2 regions of the Exiguobacterium sp. SH1S21 genome follow, and region 1 is predicted to be linked to the other one. Evidence: riboswitches for the same ligand, from Rfam matches in the RefSeq annotation. Region 1 holds a riboswitch; the other holds the start of a gene.
The links. A riboswitch is a leader RNA that binds a small molecule or an ion and turns the genes downstream of it on or off. The one in region 1 is predicted to bind thiamine pyrophosphate.
Positions count from the first base shown of each region.

Region 2: it holds a riboswitch for thiamine pyrophosphate, as region 1 does, so the genes downstream of both, tenA (thiaminase II) here and EVJ24_RS08040 (YkoF family thiamine/hydroxymethylpyrimidine-binding protein) in region 1, are expected to answer to the same signal.

Region 1 covers NZ_SJUY01000004.1:228,739-236,520, forward strand. The annotation lists gene EVJ24_RS08000 (alpha/beta hydrolase) at 88-966, shown strand; gene EVJ24_RS08005 (CPBP family intramembrane glutamic endopeptidase) at 944-1,642, opposite strand; gene EVJ24_RS08010 (lysozyme) at 1,730-2,413, shown strand; gene EVJ24_RS08015 (DUF1643 domain-containing protein) at 2,447-3,034, shown strand; gene EVJ24_RS08020 (energy-coupling factor transporter transmembrane component T family protein) at 3,048-3,785, opposite strand; gene EVJ24_RS08025 (hypothetical protein) at 3,785-3,970, opposite strand; gene EVJ24_RS08030 (ATP-binding cassette domain-containing protein) at 4,001-5,113, opposite strand; gene EVJ24_RS08035 (ECF transporter S component) at 5,106-5,681, opposite strand; gene EVJ24_RS08040 (YkoF family thiamine/hydroxymethylpyrimidine-binding protein) at 5,674-6,267, opposite strand; TPP riboswitch at 6,347-6,447, opposite strand; gene EVJ24_RS08045 (GTP-binding protein) at 6,513-7,706, opposite strand.
Region 2 covers NZ_SJUY01000001.1:614,627-622,408, reverse strand. The annotation lists gene EVJ24_RS03055 (DUF2194 domain-containing protein) at 1-226, shown strand, start outside; gene pelF (GT4 family glycosyltransferase PelF) at 223-1,641, shown strand; gene pelG (exopolysaccharide Pel transporter PelG) at 1,622-3,070, shown strand; TPP riboswitch at 3,132-3,236, shown strand; gene tenA (thiaminase II) at 3,318-3,992, shown strand; gene thiM (hydroxyethylthiazole kinase) at 3,989-4,780, shown strand; gene thiD (bifunctional hydroxymethylpyrimidine kinase/phosphomethylpyrimidine kinase) at 4,777-5,607, shown strand; gene thiE (thiamine phosphate synthase) at 5,585-6,217, shown strand; gene EVJ24_RS03020 (SDR family oxidoreductase) at 6,241-6,876, shown strand; gene EVJ24_RS03015 (GGDEF domain-containing protein) at 7,007-7,782, shown strand, end outside.

The sequences.
Region 1 (7,782 bases):
CGGTCACATATGCTCGGACATTAGTAACTCGAACGTGAACGAAACGATTCGTTTCGGGTACAATAATGAAGAAGGGAGCGGTTTTATATGCAGAAAAAATGGAAGTACGGTCTCGCGACTTTGTTCACCGGCTATTACGCCGTCAGTTATTACGCGTTCAAGCGGATGACTCGTGGAAAACGTAAGACGCCCGAGATGCTCTTAGCACCCTATACGAAAGAAGATCAATCCTTTTATCACGACGTGCCGTTCGAGCACGTCTCCCTCCGTTCCCGTGACGGCTACCGTCTGTATGGCCGGGTCTATCGGAACAACAATCATAAAAAGTGGATTGTTTTCGTCCACGGTTATACGGCCTCCCACAGCTTTATGGCACCGCACTTGGCGATGTTCCACCGGCTCGGCTATAACTTGCTTGCGGTCGACTTGCGCTCACACGGAGAGTCGGAAGGGGTGTACGCCTCGTACGGATACCACGAGAAACATGACATCGTCGACTGGGTCGAGTGGTTACGCGACCATGAGACGGTCGATCAAGTCGGGCTCCACGGCGTATCGATGGGCGCCGCGACGATTCTTCAGGCCGGCCCGCTCACTGATGTGGATTTTTTGATCGCCGAGTGCCCGTTCGATGACATGAGGCAACTCATGCGTCACCAATTGAACGTGCTTCATCGCTTACCGGGTGACTTGTTGTTGCCAGGCATCAATTACTTCTTGTGGAGTCGGGCCCGGTTCACGATGCGGCAAGTCCGACCGAAAGTAGCGCTCGCATCAATCACTGCACCGGTGCTGTTCATCCATGGCACGAAAGACGACTTTGTCCCGACCTGGATGTCCGTCGAGATGAACGCACTCAACCGCCAGAACGCGCTCGCACTCATTCACGGCGCCGAGCATACGAATTGTATCTTAAAAGACCAACCTGCCTACGAGAACGCTGTCAGTCAGTTTTTGCGTCGGTGACGTGAATCGGCCCGGCGATCAAGTCGAGCAACGTATGGATGATGATCAACGGCCACAATATTCCCATCGCCAAATATAAATAACCGAACAGGAAACCGACAAGGCCCGTCGTGACAACCCCTTTCGGACCCTGGTACGCATGGGCCAGACCGAACAGCCCGCCCCCGATGATGGCGAGCGTCGCGTCCGGGACGTCCGTGTATAAAGAAATCGTATACAAGAGGACGCCACGGAATATGAACTCTTCGGTCGCCCCGGCCGTGAACGATACTGCGCCCCACGCCCTCGCTTCGTCGGTCGTGCGCGGAAGGAGCAACCGTTCAATCTCAAGCCCGTAAAACGGCCGAAGCTTTGTCCGTAACGCGGCCGACGTCTTGACGAGTAAATAGAACGCGATGAGACCTGAGATGACTATGGTCGAAAAGAAGAAATACTGCCAGGCGCGCCCGTCCCCATCCGGCGGCGCGAACCCGAGACCGACTGCTTCCGGCGGGACTTGGAACAAGAAGACGAGCGCTAGTAAGAGCAGGCTCAGCCCCCATGCCGACTTGATCGTCTCTTCATAGACACGGGTTCTCCCGAGCGCCTCGATCATCGGCTTCACGAGCCGGGCGTTGAATAGTTGTACGATCAATAAATACGCAAGAATAATCGTAAAGACGACCTGTTCAAGCATCTATATCCTCTCCTGTCCTTCCTGTTAGCTATATGCTACACTATTCGGGTATTGTCTAGAAAGCTAGGAGGCGGAATCTTGAAACGAATGATGCTGCGACTGACCGGCGTAATGCTTGTGATCGTGCTGTGCCTCGGCGCAATCGGCTGGTTTGGTCAACATGATAAAGTGAACAACGCCCTCTACCGGGCCTACTACGGTGACCACGGTATCCCGGCGGTCCACCAAGACGTCTACAAGGAAGCCGCGGCCACCTATGACGTCGATTGGCGGCTACTCGCCGCCGTCCACCGTGTCGAAACGATCTTCTCGCACAGTTCATCGATGCGCTCCTCGGTCGGCGCAATCGGACCGTTCCAATTCATGCCGCGGACGTGGCTCGGTTGGCAGTATGATACGGATGACCAAAAAGGTGATGTCCCGGAAGACGAAGTCGATTTGACCGACTTGACGCTGATTGAGCAGTACGGAGGCTTAGGCCGAGACGGGGATGATGACGGCAAGGCCGACCCTCATAGTTTGGTCGACTCGGCCCATGCCGCCGCTTACTATTTGAGCGAGCACGGCGGGCAGACGAATGATTCAATCGAATCGATTCAAAACGCCATCTTTGAATACAACCGGAGTGACCAGTATGTGTCAGACGTCATGTCCTTTTATGAGCAGTACCAGGACGAGCTGTCTTTACTGCCTGGTGACACGACGACGACGACGCAGCAGGTCGCCCGGTATACGATCCGGTATCTCGATTGGTTCGCAGGCTGGGCATGACCCGGCACTACTTGGTTAAAGTGAGGAAACAACATGAACACGCATATCGAGGAAGTGACGATTCGAGTCAAATCGATATTTAACGAAGGCAAGACAAAGCGTTACATGCGAACGTATGAATTCACCGACGTCGTCGATGGGGTGATCTGTGCCGTCATCATCTATTCTCCACGGATGAGCGATGCATTTTTATCTGGTACGACGACTCAACGCGCCTACATGCTCATGCGGAACCATTTGGACAAACCGATCCGCGAGATGCGCGTCATCAGTCTCGTCCCGACGCTCGCCATCAATGACAACCTACCCTACGTCGAGTCTCAACTCGACGAAGTGAACTTTCATTACGTGGAAGAGACGCTCGACGAGGTCGAGACGAGCGGCGGCATGATCATCGTCGGTTGGGGTTCGCCCGGGCGCCTCATGCACCATTCCACACTGTACAAGACGTTATTCGCCGAGCACGAGGCGAGCATGTATTGTATCGGTACGACGTCAAAAGGCGAACCGCAACAAATTCGCATGGCCAATGAAAATACGGTACTCGAAGCGTTCAATAACGAATCGATCAAACCGAAATTTAAGATCTTGAAAGAGACAAAACAGGACGACTCGAAATGAGTCGTCCTGTTTTTTATCGCACGCCGATCCATACACTTACTCCGAACAGCGTGAACAAGAGTGACGCCAACAGAAAATCGTTTCGCGTGACCGGAATCACCTCGTACGTGGAACGATGTTCACCCGTAAATCCCCGAGCCTCCATCGAGAACGCGATCCGCTCGGCTTGACGGATAGCGCCGGCAAGAAGCGGGATTAGGAGTTTCGGGATGTGCCGCACGTGATCGATCCGGGTGTCGAGGCGCACCCCACGTAAGGCATGCGTTTCATAGAGCTGCATCAGTTCGATCTTTAAAATCGGGAAAAAGCGAAAGCCGACGAAGACGCTATAGGCGATGTTCGGAGACAATCTCGCCTGCTGCATCAGACTGTAGACGAACCGCTTCGGGTCCGTCGTCAGCGTGAACAGAAGCGACAGGACCGTAAAGGCGAGGACCCGAAGCGAAAGTGTCGCCGCCAACAACACGTTCTCCTCGGTGACATCATTGCCGAAGAGCGAGAACACGACTTGCCCGCTCGCCTCTCTGCCGAAGACGAGCGTCGTCCAAAGCGTCCCGAGCGCGGTCAGTAAAAATGGGATCATGAACAGTCCCCATCGCTTCCAGCTCACGTCGGAAAAGATGAATTGGAGGGCGAGTGTGCCGAAGAAGACGACGAGCGGAGTCCACGGGTTGTACATGAAGGCGAGACCGAACATGAGACACGTCACGGTCAAGAACTTGATTGTCGGGTTCATCTCGTGAAACGTCATCAAAGCGCCTCCGTCAACAGTCCGTGGGCCCGCAATAAGTCCGAGTCGTCCCAAATCGACGCATCGTACGGCCCACTCAAGTTCCCGTCACTCATCAAATAATACGTGCTCGCGGCACGGGCGAAACTGAGATCGTGCGTTACGAACAAGACCGTCTGCCCCGCACGGACTCGTTCAGCTATCAATGCATGGAGCGCTCGAAGTGATGCCTCGTCTTAACCGGCCGTCGGTTCATCAAACGCGAGCAGTTGTTTACCCGACAGAAGCATCACCCCGATGGCGAGTCTCCGTTTTTGACCGTGACTGAGTGAGAGTGGATGGGCGCCACGCAGACGTTCAAGCCCGAGGCGTGCCAACATGTCCTCGATTGAACGGTTATGTCCATACGCTAGTTCCCGCGACACGTCACTCGTCACAAACAAATGTGCCGGGGATTGCGGGACGAGCCCGACTTCACGGTGATGCCGCGCCAGGCTTTTTAGCCACGTCGATTTGCCGCTGCCGTTCCGACCAAGGATGGCGATCACATCCCCGGGGGCCACTGCGATTTTGCTCGCTACAAGTTGGAACTTTTTGTGATTCACTTTCGGTATCTGAAATAATATGTTTGTGCCCCGTGTCGTTTCAATCGGCGTAAATGTATAATCCGGTTGAACGACGAACGATCCATCGCCTGCGATCCTTCCGTTCACGAGTTCCAAGTGCCGGTCAAAGAAGTCGCCCCACATGTACGGACGATGCTCGATGACGACGATATTGACGTTCCGTGCGGACTTGTCGAGCCAGCGAACGAACCGACGTGCCGTCGCCGGGTCGAGGTGTGAGAGCGGTTCGTCGAGTAAGAGCCATTCCGGACGTCCGATCAAGGCACAGGCGACGGCGATTTGCTGCTTCTCGCCCCCTGATAAATCATGGATGGTGCGGTGGCGATAATCGGACAAATGTAACTCGTACAAAATCGCTGAGACACGGCCCATCATTTCGCTTCGGACGACCGAAAAGTTTTCGAGCGTGAAAATCAGCTCTTCCTCTACCGTCTGCATGACGAACTGGCTGTCCGGGTCTTGAAACACCGTCCCGACGCGGCGATTCACCTCGCCAGGCCGATACGTGGCATAGGACCGACCGAATAGATGCAATCGCCCCGTCACAATCCCATCACAGTTGTCCGGGTAGAGCCGATTGAACAAGGCGAACAAAGTCGACTTCCCCGACCCGCTCGCCCCGGTGATGAGCGTCCTGCCGTCCGTAAGACGAAGTGTGATATCTGTCAATACGTCGCGTCCTTCCCCCGGGAAACGAAACGCCAGACGCTCGGTCTCAACCATGTGCCTTCCTCTGCCGGGTGACGGCATATCCTTCTAGCGCACCCGTTCGAAGCAACAAGTCGCTCAAAATCTTCCCGCCGATCCCTGCGATGAGCATCCCGCTCGTCGCCCGTAGTGCGAACATCAAAGCCACGTACGTCGGACTGAGCGCGCTGAGACCTCCCATGACGTACGTATATGCGAAACTCGTCATTGCCGCACCGAATCCGGCGAGCATGAGCACCCACAAGTCATACCGCTTATACCCGGTTAGTGCGAACGCCGCTTCGGCGCCGAGTCCTTGAATGATGCCGACGAGGATGATGCGCGGACCGATCGCATTGCCGATCATCATCTCGATCGACGCCGCGAGCACTTCCGACAAAAAGGCGGCGCCTGGCTTTCGAATGATGTAGGCGGTAATAATCGAGACGATGAACCAAATCCCAAAAATCCATTCATAGGCGATCGGTCCAATGAGACCGGCCCAAAGGTTCCCGACATGGACGAACGCCAAATAGACGACGGCAAAGACGACCGATAAAATCGACAGCAATACGATTTCTTTCAACTTCCATGAGTTAAGCATCAACGCGTCCCTCGTGCGACGGACTGTTCACACTGAACGTGACCGTCATGACGACGTGGCTCGTCTTCTCGCGGACGCGGTTGAACGTCGCCTCATAAAACGCGAACACCGGCTCGATATCTCCGTGGATCCCTGAGGCATAATGCATCGTGTCATTGAAGACGCCCCGTGCTTTCGCGAAATCGACCTCTTCATAGATAATGTCCATGTAATCATCATCACCGAGCGGGTAGAGTGCGAACTGTGAAGAGACGTATTGGGCAGCCGCTCGCCCGTTCACCGGCTCACTCGATACGTCGAGCAGATTGTCCCCGGCCGTGTCGCCCGGACATCCGGCCGAGAACGTCCCGCTCATCGACACATGCGCCCCTGTTCTCGTGGCGTGTGACAAGACTGCTTTCGCGACGTCAAACACGTGCTCGGCCCGACCGCGAATCACGGTCGATACATCGTCCGTGTGCCTCCAGACGTTGCTTAAATCAGTCTCTTTGAGTGCTCCTTTGATGACCGGTATGAACTCTGACGTCATCGGGCTTAGCGTAAAGCGGAACCCGACGATCGGGCTCGTTCCACATTGTTGATTCATGATGATTCCCCCCTTATTTGGTTACACAAAAAAGCCGCATCCATGAGAATGCGGCCACTTATCCAATCATCAATCCATCAGAAAAAGTGCCACACTTCCTCACGCCAGTATTACCTGGATCGAGTTATAAGGGATTGGAGCCATGCTCACATCTCAGCCGAAGCACCCCTAGTGTAGTCCAATGTATGCGGTTGTTCATGCAAGCAAAAGTATAGCCGTTCGATTCTGAATTGTAAACGGTTAAATCATGAAAACGTCGCGATTCCGTTTCCTGGAAGCGTATCCCGTAACGTTGTCCAGTCTGACGCCATCTCTTCGTCTGACAGTAGACAGGCGTCAAGTTCAAGCTCGACGCGCACTCGGTCCATTCGGTGACCGATCAAGACGAGCTCCGTCTGGCGGTCGCCGTACGGCTCGATGTAATCGGCCTCAAGCTCTGGTTCGGCGGCGAACATCTGCTTTCGTTCCGCGTCAGGAAGCGTCGCGAGCCAACGGCCCGCATGTTCGAGCGTCGACGCGTACCCCGCTTGGGAGAACAAGCACGCGATGTCGTTCCGTGAGGCGATCCATAAAAAACCTTTCGCCCGGACGACTTCTTCCGGGAACTGTTCGATCCACGCATGTAAACGCTCCGGGTGGAACGGACGGCGGCGGCGATAGACGAACGAACTGATGCCGTACTCTTCGGTTTCAGGGGTATGGTCGTCTGTCTCGAGCTCTTGGATCCATCCGGCGGCGTGCATCGCCTGGTCAAAATCGAACAAGTTCACGTCTAATAGGTCGGACAACAACACGTTCCCGTATGTGCTTGTCAAAAGTTGCGCCGCCGGGTTTAACGCGCGTAACAGACTTTCGATCTCGTGCAGTTCCGGTTCCGTGACCCGGTCTGCCTTGTTGAGGACGATGATGTCGGCAAATTCGACTTGATCGACGAGCAAGTCGACGACTTCCCGGACATCACCCGTGTCGACAGCCTGTTTCCGTTCATGCAGTGATTCGCCCGAGTTGAAGTCTTTTAAAAATCGATACGCGTCGACGACCGTCACCATCGCGTCAACATACACACGGCTCGTCAAGTCGATACCCAAGGCGTCATCCGCATATGTAAACGTCTGCGCGACCGGGATCGGCTCCGAGATACCAGACGACTCGATGATGATGCCGTCGAGCTGTCGGTCGTTCGCAATCTCGCTGACCGCTTCGAGTAAATCTTCTCGCAACGTGCAGCAGATGCAGCCGTTAGACAGCTCCACCAACTTCTCGTCCGTCCGTGAAAAACCTGCCCCGTCAATCAATCGCTCATCGATGTTCAGCTCGCTCATGTCGTTGACGATGACGGCATATTTTTTACCATCCCGATTGTTCAACATATGATTGAGCAACGTCGTCTTGCCACTTCCTAAATATCCGGACAAGACTGTGATCGGAATTCGTTTCATGATGTATACCACCTTTAAATCGTAATCATTACTTTTTAGATAATGAACGGGATCACGTCCGTTGTCAACAAAAAAA
Region 2 (7,782 bases), on a different contig from region 1:
AGAGGCAGACTTGAACGTCACGTTTGATGACGAGACCATTTATTTGGCTGGAGACGGAATCGTTAATCCGTCCCACTTCACCGTCCGTCTAAAAGTGGGCCAATCATTGGACACAGGCAAATTCGCATTCGGTACGGTCGAGCAGATGGAGGCGGACCGTCCACTCTATCTCGTCCAATTGACATCAGCGAACGCTGAAATCGCCATCAAGGGGGACCCGCAATGAAGATTGGTCTCGTGTTAGAAGGGAGTTACCCGTATGTGAGCGGAGGTGTCTCGAGTTGGACGCAGACGCTGATTGAAGCGATGCCGGAAGTCGAGTTTGAAATCATCTCGATTCAGCCATCGGTCAAGCGGCCAGAAGATATGAAATATGAGTTGCCGCAAAACGTGTCAGGGATCACGCACCTTTATTTGAGCGATATGGATAAAAAGGCGAAGGGTCGAATGAAGCTCGACGCCGAAGACGAGCGGAAAATTTCGGAATGGCTCATGTTGAAAAATCCGAACCGGCAAGCGCTTGGCATTCTCGGGAAACAAGTTCCATCAAGCCAAGCCTTCTTCTCAAGCGAGTTCTTTTGGAGAAACGTAAAATCGGCTTACGCAGAAGAAATGAACGGAGGCTCGTTCATCGACTACTTTTGGATGTGGCAAAGTATGTATATGCCGATCTTGCGTGTGTTGCATCAACCGTTACCAAAAGTCGATCTCGTCCACTCCATCTCGACAGGCTACGCCGGTGTCGTTGCATCTTACATGAAAGAGACGCAAGGTATCCCGTTCATTTTGACCGAACACGGCATCTACTCACGTGAACGCGAGGAAGAAATCCTTCAGTCTTATTGGATTCCGTCCCCTTACAAACCGAGATGGGTTCGCTTTTTCCATCACTTGTCACGCGAGGCGTATAACGCGGCCGACGAGATTATCACACTCTTCGAGCGGAATCGCGAATATCAAGAGTGGATTGGGGCGCCTAGCGAGAAGACGAAAATTATCGCCAACGGGATTGACGACCGTCATATCCACGCTACGCTTGAGCGAGCTGAGAATGATGTGTTCCAAATCGGGGCTATCGTCCGCCTCGTTCCGATCAAGGATTTGAAGACGATGATTTATTCCGCAAAAATCCTTCAAGAGCGCCATCGGCTGTTTAAACTGACAATCATGGGTCCGCTTGATGAGGACGAAGAGTACGCCGAAGAATGTCGTCTACTGATTGAGCAGAGCGGGCTGACCGACTATGTCGAACTCGTCGGGAAAGTGAACGTACAAGACTGGTTGCCGAAATTTGATTTGTTGTTGCTGACGAGCATATCGGAAGGGCAGCCGCTCGCCATTTTAGAAGGGATGGCGGCTGGCATCCCTTGGGTGGCGACCGATGTCGGGGCTTGTTCGGAACTACTTTACGGACGCGCTGATGATCCGTTCGGTCCGGCCGGCTTCATCGTTCCTCCGGTCCATCCGGAAGCCATCGCTGACAAAGTCGAATGGATGATGGATTATCCGCGCGAACGGATGCGCTTCGGTAAAAACGGCCGCGAGCGTGTCCGTCAGTATTATCGATTGCAACAGTTCGTCGACCGCTATAAAGCCATCTATGAAGCGAGGAGGGAACAGTATGGCGGGCATCGGGTTTAAGTTACAAAAGCTGTTTCAAGAAGACTATTACTCTTCAAGACTGAAGGCGTACACGTTTTCCGGTCTCGTCACATCGGGCCCTTGGCTGATCGTCATCCTCGTTGTCGGTACGATTCAATGGTTGGCGTTTCAGATGCCGATGTTGTCACTCGAGGAACGGACACTGTTTATGCTATCCGTGTCTTACGCGTTCATTTTCTCGCAAATTCTATTTAGTTTTCAGCAGCTCGTCGTCACGCGATACGTGGCTGATTTATTTTATGAAAAGAAAGCCCATGAGATCTTTCCTGTCTTCACCGGCATGTTAAAAGTGACGATTCTCGCTGCCGTCGTCATGTATAGCGTGTTTTGGCTGATTTCACCGCTCAGTTTCGCCTATAAGCTCGTCCTGTTCGTCTTATTCATGACCATCAACGTCATCTGGGTCATGTTCCTGTTCTTGAGCGCCGCCAAATTTTATCAAGCGGTCGCTTACAGCTTCTTGCTAGGCGGGGTTATTTCAGTCGCGAGCGTCTATTTGATCAGTCGTCTCATGGTCAACCCATCGAGCCTCGAGCTTCTGTTTGGCTTTACTGTTGGGATGGTCGTGACGCTGTTCGGGCTATTCTTCGCGATGCTCCGAACGTTTCCACTTAGGTATGCGACGCGAGAGTTTTCATACTTCCGGTACTTTGATAAGTATCCGGACTTGTTTGCGATTGGTGTGTTATACGTGCTTGGAATCTGGGTGACCAACTTCATCATTTGGTTTGGTGAAGGGCGCATGGTGATTGCCGATTCGTTCGTGTTCAATCCGTATTATGACACGGCTGTGTTCTGGTCGTACTTGACGATCATCCCGACCCAGCTCTTGTTCGTCGTCGCTGTCGAGACAAGGTTTTACGAGCGCTATCGAACGTTTTACGGCTTGATCAATTATGGCGGGGCGTTACACCAAATTGAGAAGGCGAAGCAGACGATGACGACGGTGTTGAAAAATGAATTGATCCGACTTGGGCGAAGTCAAGGTGTCGTCACCTTGTTCGCGATCCTGATGGCGGGTGTGTTCGTCGGTTGGATCGGTGTCCCGGAAGAAGTCGGTCAAATTTTCCGGATGACGACGCTCGCCGCGTTCGCGAACGCGATGATTCTCGTACTGACGCTGCTCTTGCTTTATTTTGAGGACCGGCGTGGTGCGTTGTTCGTCAACCTATCGTTCTTCACATTGAACGCCTTGTTCACGTTGTCGTTACTATCGCGCGGGATCGATTGGTATGGGGTCGGCTTTGCAATCAGCACGATCATCACGTTCTTTATCGCAGGACTGCGCTTGATTTATTTTATGGGGAAGGTCGATTATTACGTGTTCGCGGCCTCGAACCGTCGTAAGCTCGGGACGGAACGGTTCTCGCATTTTGGGAGCGCTCTCAACCGTCGCTTCTCGCGTTAAAGGGTTTGCATTTTTCAAAAAGATTGATATGATGTGGTCGAAGATGACCGAATTTCATAATGTTTGCCACTAGGGGAGTCGCTTGACGCGGCTGAGATGGACAAGGTCCAGACCCTTTGAACCTGATCTAGTTCACGCTAGCGGAGGGAAGTGGGCGAAACGTCCTTTCTCACACTCTTTGTGTATGGCCGACGCCGCTTCCGTTATGGGAGGCGGCGTCTTTTTTCATACAAAGGAGGAGAATACGATGACATTTACCGCACACATCCGCCAAGAGGCCGACGCCTTGTTTGAGGCGAGTTTCCACCATCCGTTCGTCCGCGCGCTCGGAGACGGGACGCTCGACGAGGCGAAGTTTCGGCATTACGTGATGCAAGACTCGTACTACTTGAATCAATTTTCGAAAGTACAGGCGAAGGGCGCTACACTTGCCCCGACGATGGAGCTGGCGAGCCGATTTTTGACGCACGCCCTCCACACGATCGAGGCGGAGCACGAGTTGCATCGGGAATTTTTTACGATGCTCGCGGTTAGTGACATGGAGTGGGCGACGTTCGAACCAGCTCCGACGGCTTATGCATACGCGCTCCATATGCAACAAGCCGGCCCGACGCTCGGAGACGTGCTCGCGGCGATTCTTCCATGCTACTGGGTGTATTACGAGATCGGGGAGCGCTTGAAGGACGCAGAACCAGACCATCCGATTTACTCTGTTTGGATTGCGACGTACGGTTCGGAATGGTTCCGTGAACTTGTCGAAGAGCAGATCGAGCGACTTGATGAATTGGCGGGACAAGCGACGGAGTCAGAACGGATTCGCTATCAGCAACTGTTTTTGAAAAGTTGCTACTATGAGCTCGCGTTTTGGGAGATGGCCTGGACACTCGAATCGTGGGAACTGCCGCTTGAGGTGGGACAATGAGGCCGGATCTATGGGAAGCCGTCCGGTTGAAGCGACCGCTCGTCCATAACATTACGAACACCGTCGTCGCTAACTTCTCGGCCAACGGGTTGCTCGCCGTCGGGGCTTCCCCGGTCATGGCCGATGCGATCGAAGAAGTGGCAGACATGGCGACCGTGAGCGATGCCCTCGTCTTAAACATCGGGACGCTTGACGCTATGACCGAGGCGACGATGATACGTGCCGGACAAGCCGCGAATCAGTCGGATCGTCCTGTCGTCCTAGACCCGGTCGGTGTCGGGGCGACATCGTTCCGCCGCGACGTCGTCGAACGGATTTTGCAAGACGTACGCGTCACGGTCATCCGTGGGAACGCCGGGGAAGTCGCCACGCTTGTCGATGCCGGTTGGACGACGAAAGGGGTCGACGCCGGAAGCGGCACACATCATCCGCAACAACTCGCCGAACGAGCAGCGAACCGATATAGCTGTGTTGTCGCGATTACCGGGGCGACAGATTTCGTGAGCGATGGGACGGTCACGCTAGAAATTTTGGGCGGGCATCCGCTCATGACAGAGACGACAGGCACTGGCTGTCTACTCAGTGCGGTCGTCGGTGCGTTCCTTGCTGTTGAACCGGACGTGATGACGGCAACCTCGACCGCGCTCACCGGATATGCACGATGCGGCGAGTTGGCGAGTGAAGCAGCGACGGGTCCGGGGGATTTCCCGATCCACTTTCTCAACGCGCTCGCTACCATGACGTCAACTGACCTGCCGAGCGACCGAATCGAGGTGTTCGCGCGATGAGGCCTCAAGTCTTGACCATCGCCGGCTCGGACTCTGGCGGGGGCGCCGGAATCCAAGCCGATTTGAAAACGTTTCAAGAATTAGGCGTATTTGGCACGAGTGTCGTGACCGCGGTGACGGCTCAAAACACGCGTGGCGTGCACGGTGTCGAAGCCGTCTCCGCCGACCTCGTCGCACGCCAGCTCGATGCAGTCGGATCAGACTTTATCATCTCGGCGTGCAAGACCGGGATGCTGTTCAATCGTGAGTTGATTGATGTCGTAGCTGACGCGCTCGAGCAGCATCGTTTTCAAAATGTCGTCGTCGATCCGGTCATGATCGCTAAAGGCGGTGCGACCTTGCTTGAACGGGACGCCGTCACCGCGCTACGGACGAGGCTGTTACCGATGGCGACGGTCGTCACGCCAAATATCCCTGAAGCTGAAGTGTTGACCGGCTTGACGATTTGTACGTTCACTGATCGTATGAAAGCAGCTGAGCGCTTGTTGTCTTACGGGGCAGACGTCGTCATGTTGAAAGGCGGTCATTTGGATGGTCCTCTCGCCGAAGACCTAGTCATGACGAAAACCGATACGTTTCGAATGGTGACGCCACGGTTGCTGACGAAAGATACGCACGGGACCGGTTGCACGTTTTCGGCTGCGCTAACAGCGGAGCTCGCGAACGGGTATACCGTTATGGAAGCCGCGCAGAAGGCGAAACAGTTCATCCATAGTGCCATCGCCCACGGATTAAAGATCGGCAACGGGCATGGACCGACAAATCATTGGGCGTATAACAAGCACCCGAAAGAGGTGGTTTCCATTGAATTCATCGCCTATCGTTGAGCGGTTAAAGCTCTACTTCATCTGCGGCACGGCGGATACGTTTGATCTCGTTCAGACGGTCGAAACGGCGTTTCAATGTGGTGTGACATGTTTTCAATTTCGCGAAAAAGGTAAAGAGCCACTGTATGGGGATAAAAAAGAAGCGATGGCACGAGCGTTGCATACACTTTGTCGACAGTACCGTGTCCCGTTCATCGTTAACGATGACGTCGAATTGGCAATCAAACTCGATGCAGATGGGGTCCACGTCGGACAAGAAGATGTAGCAGCCGAAGTCGTTCGTCGGCGAATCGGTTCAAACAAGTGGCTCGGTGTCTCGGTCCACTCGATCGAGCAAGCCGCAACGGCTTCGAGATACGCCGACTATGTCGGAATTGGACCGGTTCATCCGACTGTGTCGAAACAAGACGCGGCCGAAGTGAACGGAACGGTGCTCATTCGGCAAGTTCGAGCCCGGTTTCAGCATTTGCCAATCGTGGGGATTGGTGGAATCATGCCTGAACACGTCGAAGCGATTCGACGTGACGGGGCTGACGGCGTAGCTGTCATCTCGGCCATTGCTTCTGCACCGGACGTGGCCATTGCCACACGGCGTTTCGCTTGTCTCTGAATTTTATTTGAGGAGGAAGACAGATGAACGTATTTGTAATTGGAGCGAATGGACAGATTGGAAAGCAACTCGTAGAACGATTGAAACAGGATGGGAAGCACGAAGTCACCGCGATGGTGCGGAAACAAGAGCAGCTAGACGAGTTCAAAGCGAACGGCTATCAGGCGGTTCTCGGAGACTTAGAAGGTGACGTTGAGACGTTGAAGCAAGCGATGAGCGGAATGGACGCAGTCGTGTTCGCGGCCGGTTCGGGCGGCAGCACGGGAGCCGACAAAACGTTACTCATCGACCTAGACGGTGCGGCGAAAAGTGTCGAGGCGGCCCAAGCGAACGGCAACATTAAGCACTTCGTGATGCTCAGTGCCTTGAAAGCGGAAGATCGCTCGGCATGGCCCGATTCGATGAAACCATACTACGTGGCGAAACATCATGCGGACCGTTTGCTCGAACAGAGTGGACTCGACTATACGATCGTCCGTCCAGGCGCGCTCACAGACGATGCCGGTACAGGCAAAGTGAACGTCGACAGCGTGTCGACGGGCGAGATTCCGCGGGCGGATGTCGCAGCGTTCTTGGCCCATGTCATCGGTCGACAAGAAGCGGCAAACAAAGCCATCGACTTGGTCAAAGGTGATACTGCAATCGAAGAGACGATATAAATCATGTGAGCGAGCGGATTCGGAAATCCGCTCGCTTTTTTTGCGGTGATGTGTCAGCCCGTTCGAAAAAGGAATTGATGCGGCCGATAGAGAAAGTAAAGACGTATCTATTTAAGAAAGGGGTCTGTTCATGACCGCGTTATTTGTCTATATGGCCGCCTATTTACTGCCGGCCTTCTTGTTGAGCCATCTCGCGCTCGACGTCTTGTTACGTAACCCGCGACAAGTCGAGCATCGTCTGCTCAGTCTGTTCGTATTCGGTTACGCAATGCTGTTTTTGGCGGAGTTCGGCCGTCACTTGTCACCAATCGAAGCGAGCCCGGCGTTCGTGACATATTGGTTTGGGAACGCAGGTATCCTCATATTTGTTTGCTCTGTCCATTTCATCTTTAAAGTGACAGGTGTCGGTGCGAAGATGCCGAAATGGTTATATCCATACGTGATATATTTACCGTTGATTCCGGTCGCTTTGACGTTCATTCGACAAGAGAACATCATCAACAGTCAACGCTTCGACCAAGTTGGGCTCTGGATTTATCCTGAATTCAACATTTCTTATTTGACGACGATGACGATTGGGAACGTTTTTCATTTCCTGATTATTTTATTGTTGGCGTATGCGCTCAAACGAGCAGAACGGCGTGAACATCAACGCGTGTTGCGCATGCTCATTTTGACGGCGGTACTCGTCTTGATTTGGGACATCGTGTTCGGTTACTTCCAGTTCCGTGGAGTCATCCCGCCTTATGCTTACATGTATGGGGGATTGGTTTGGACAATCGCGCTCGTTTTGGCAATGAACCGGCTCGATTTTCTTGCCTCTTACGCCAAGCGCTACGGGACGTTGTACAACTTGAACCCGTCGGCCATTCTGCTCGTCGACGATACTGGTCGGATCGAGAGTGC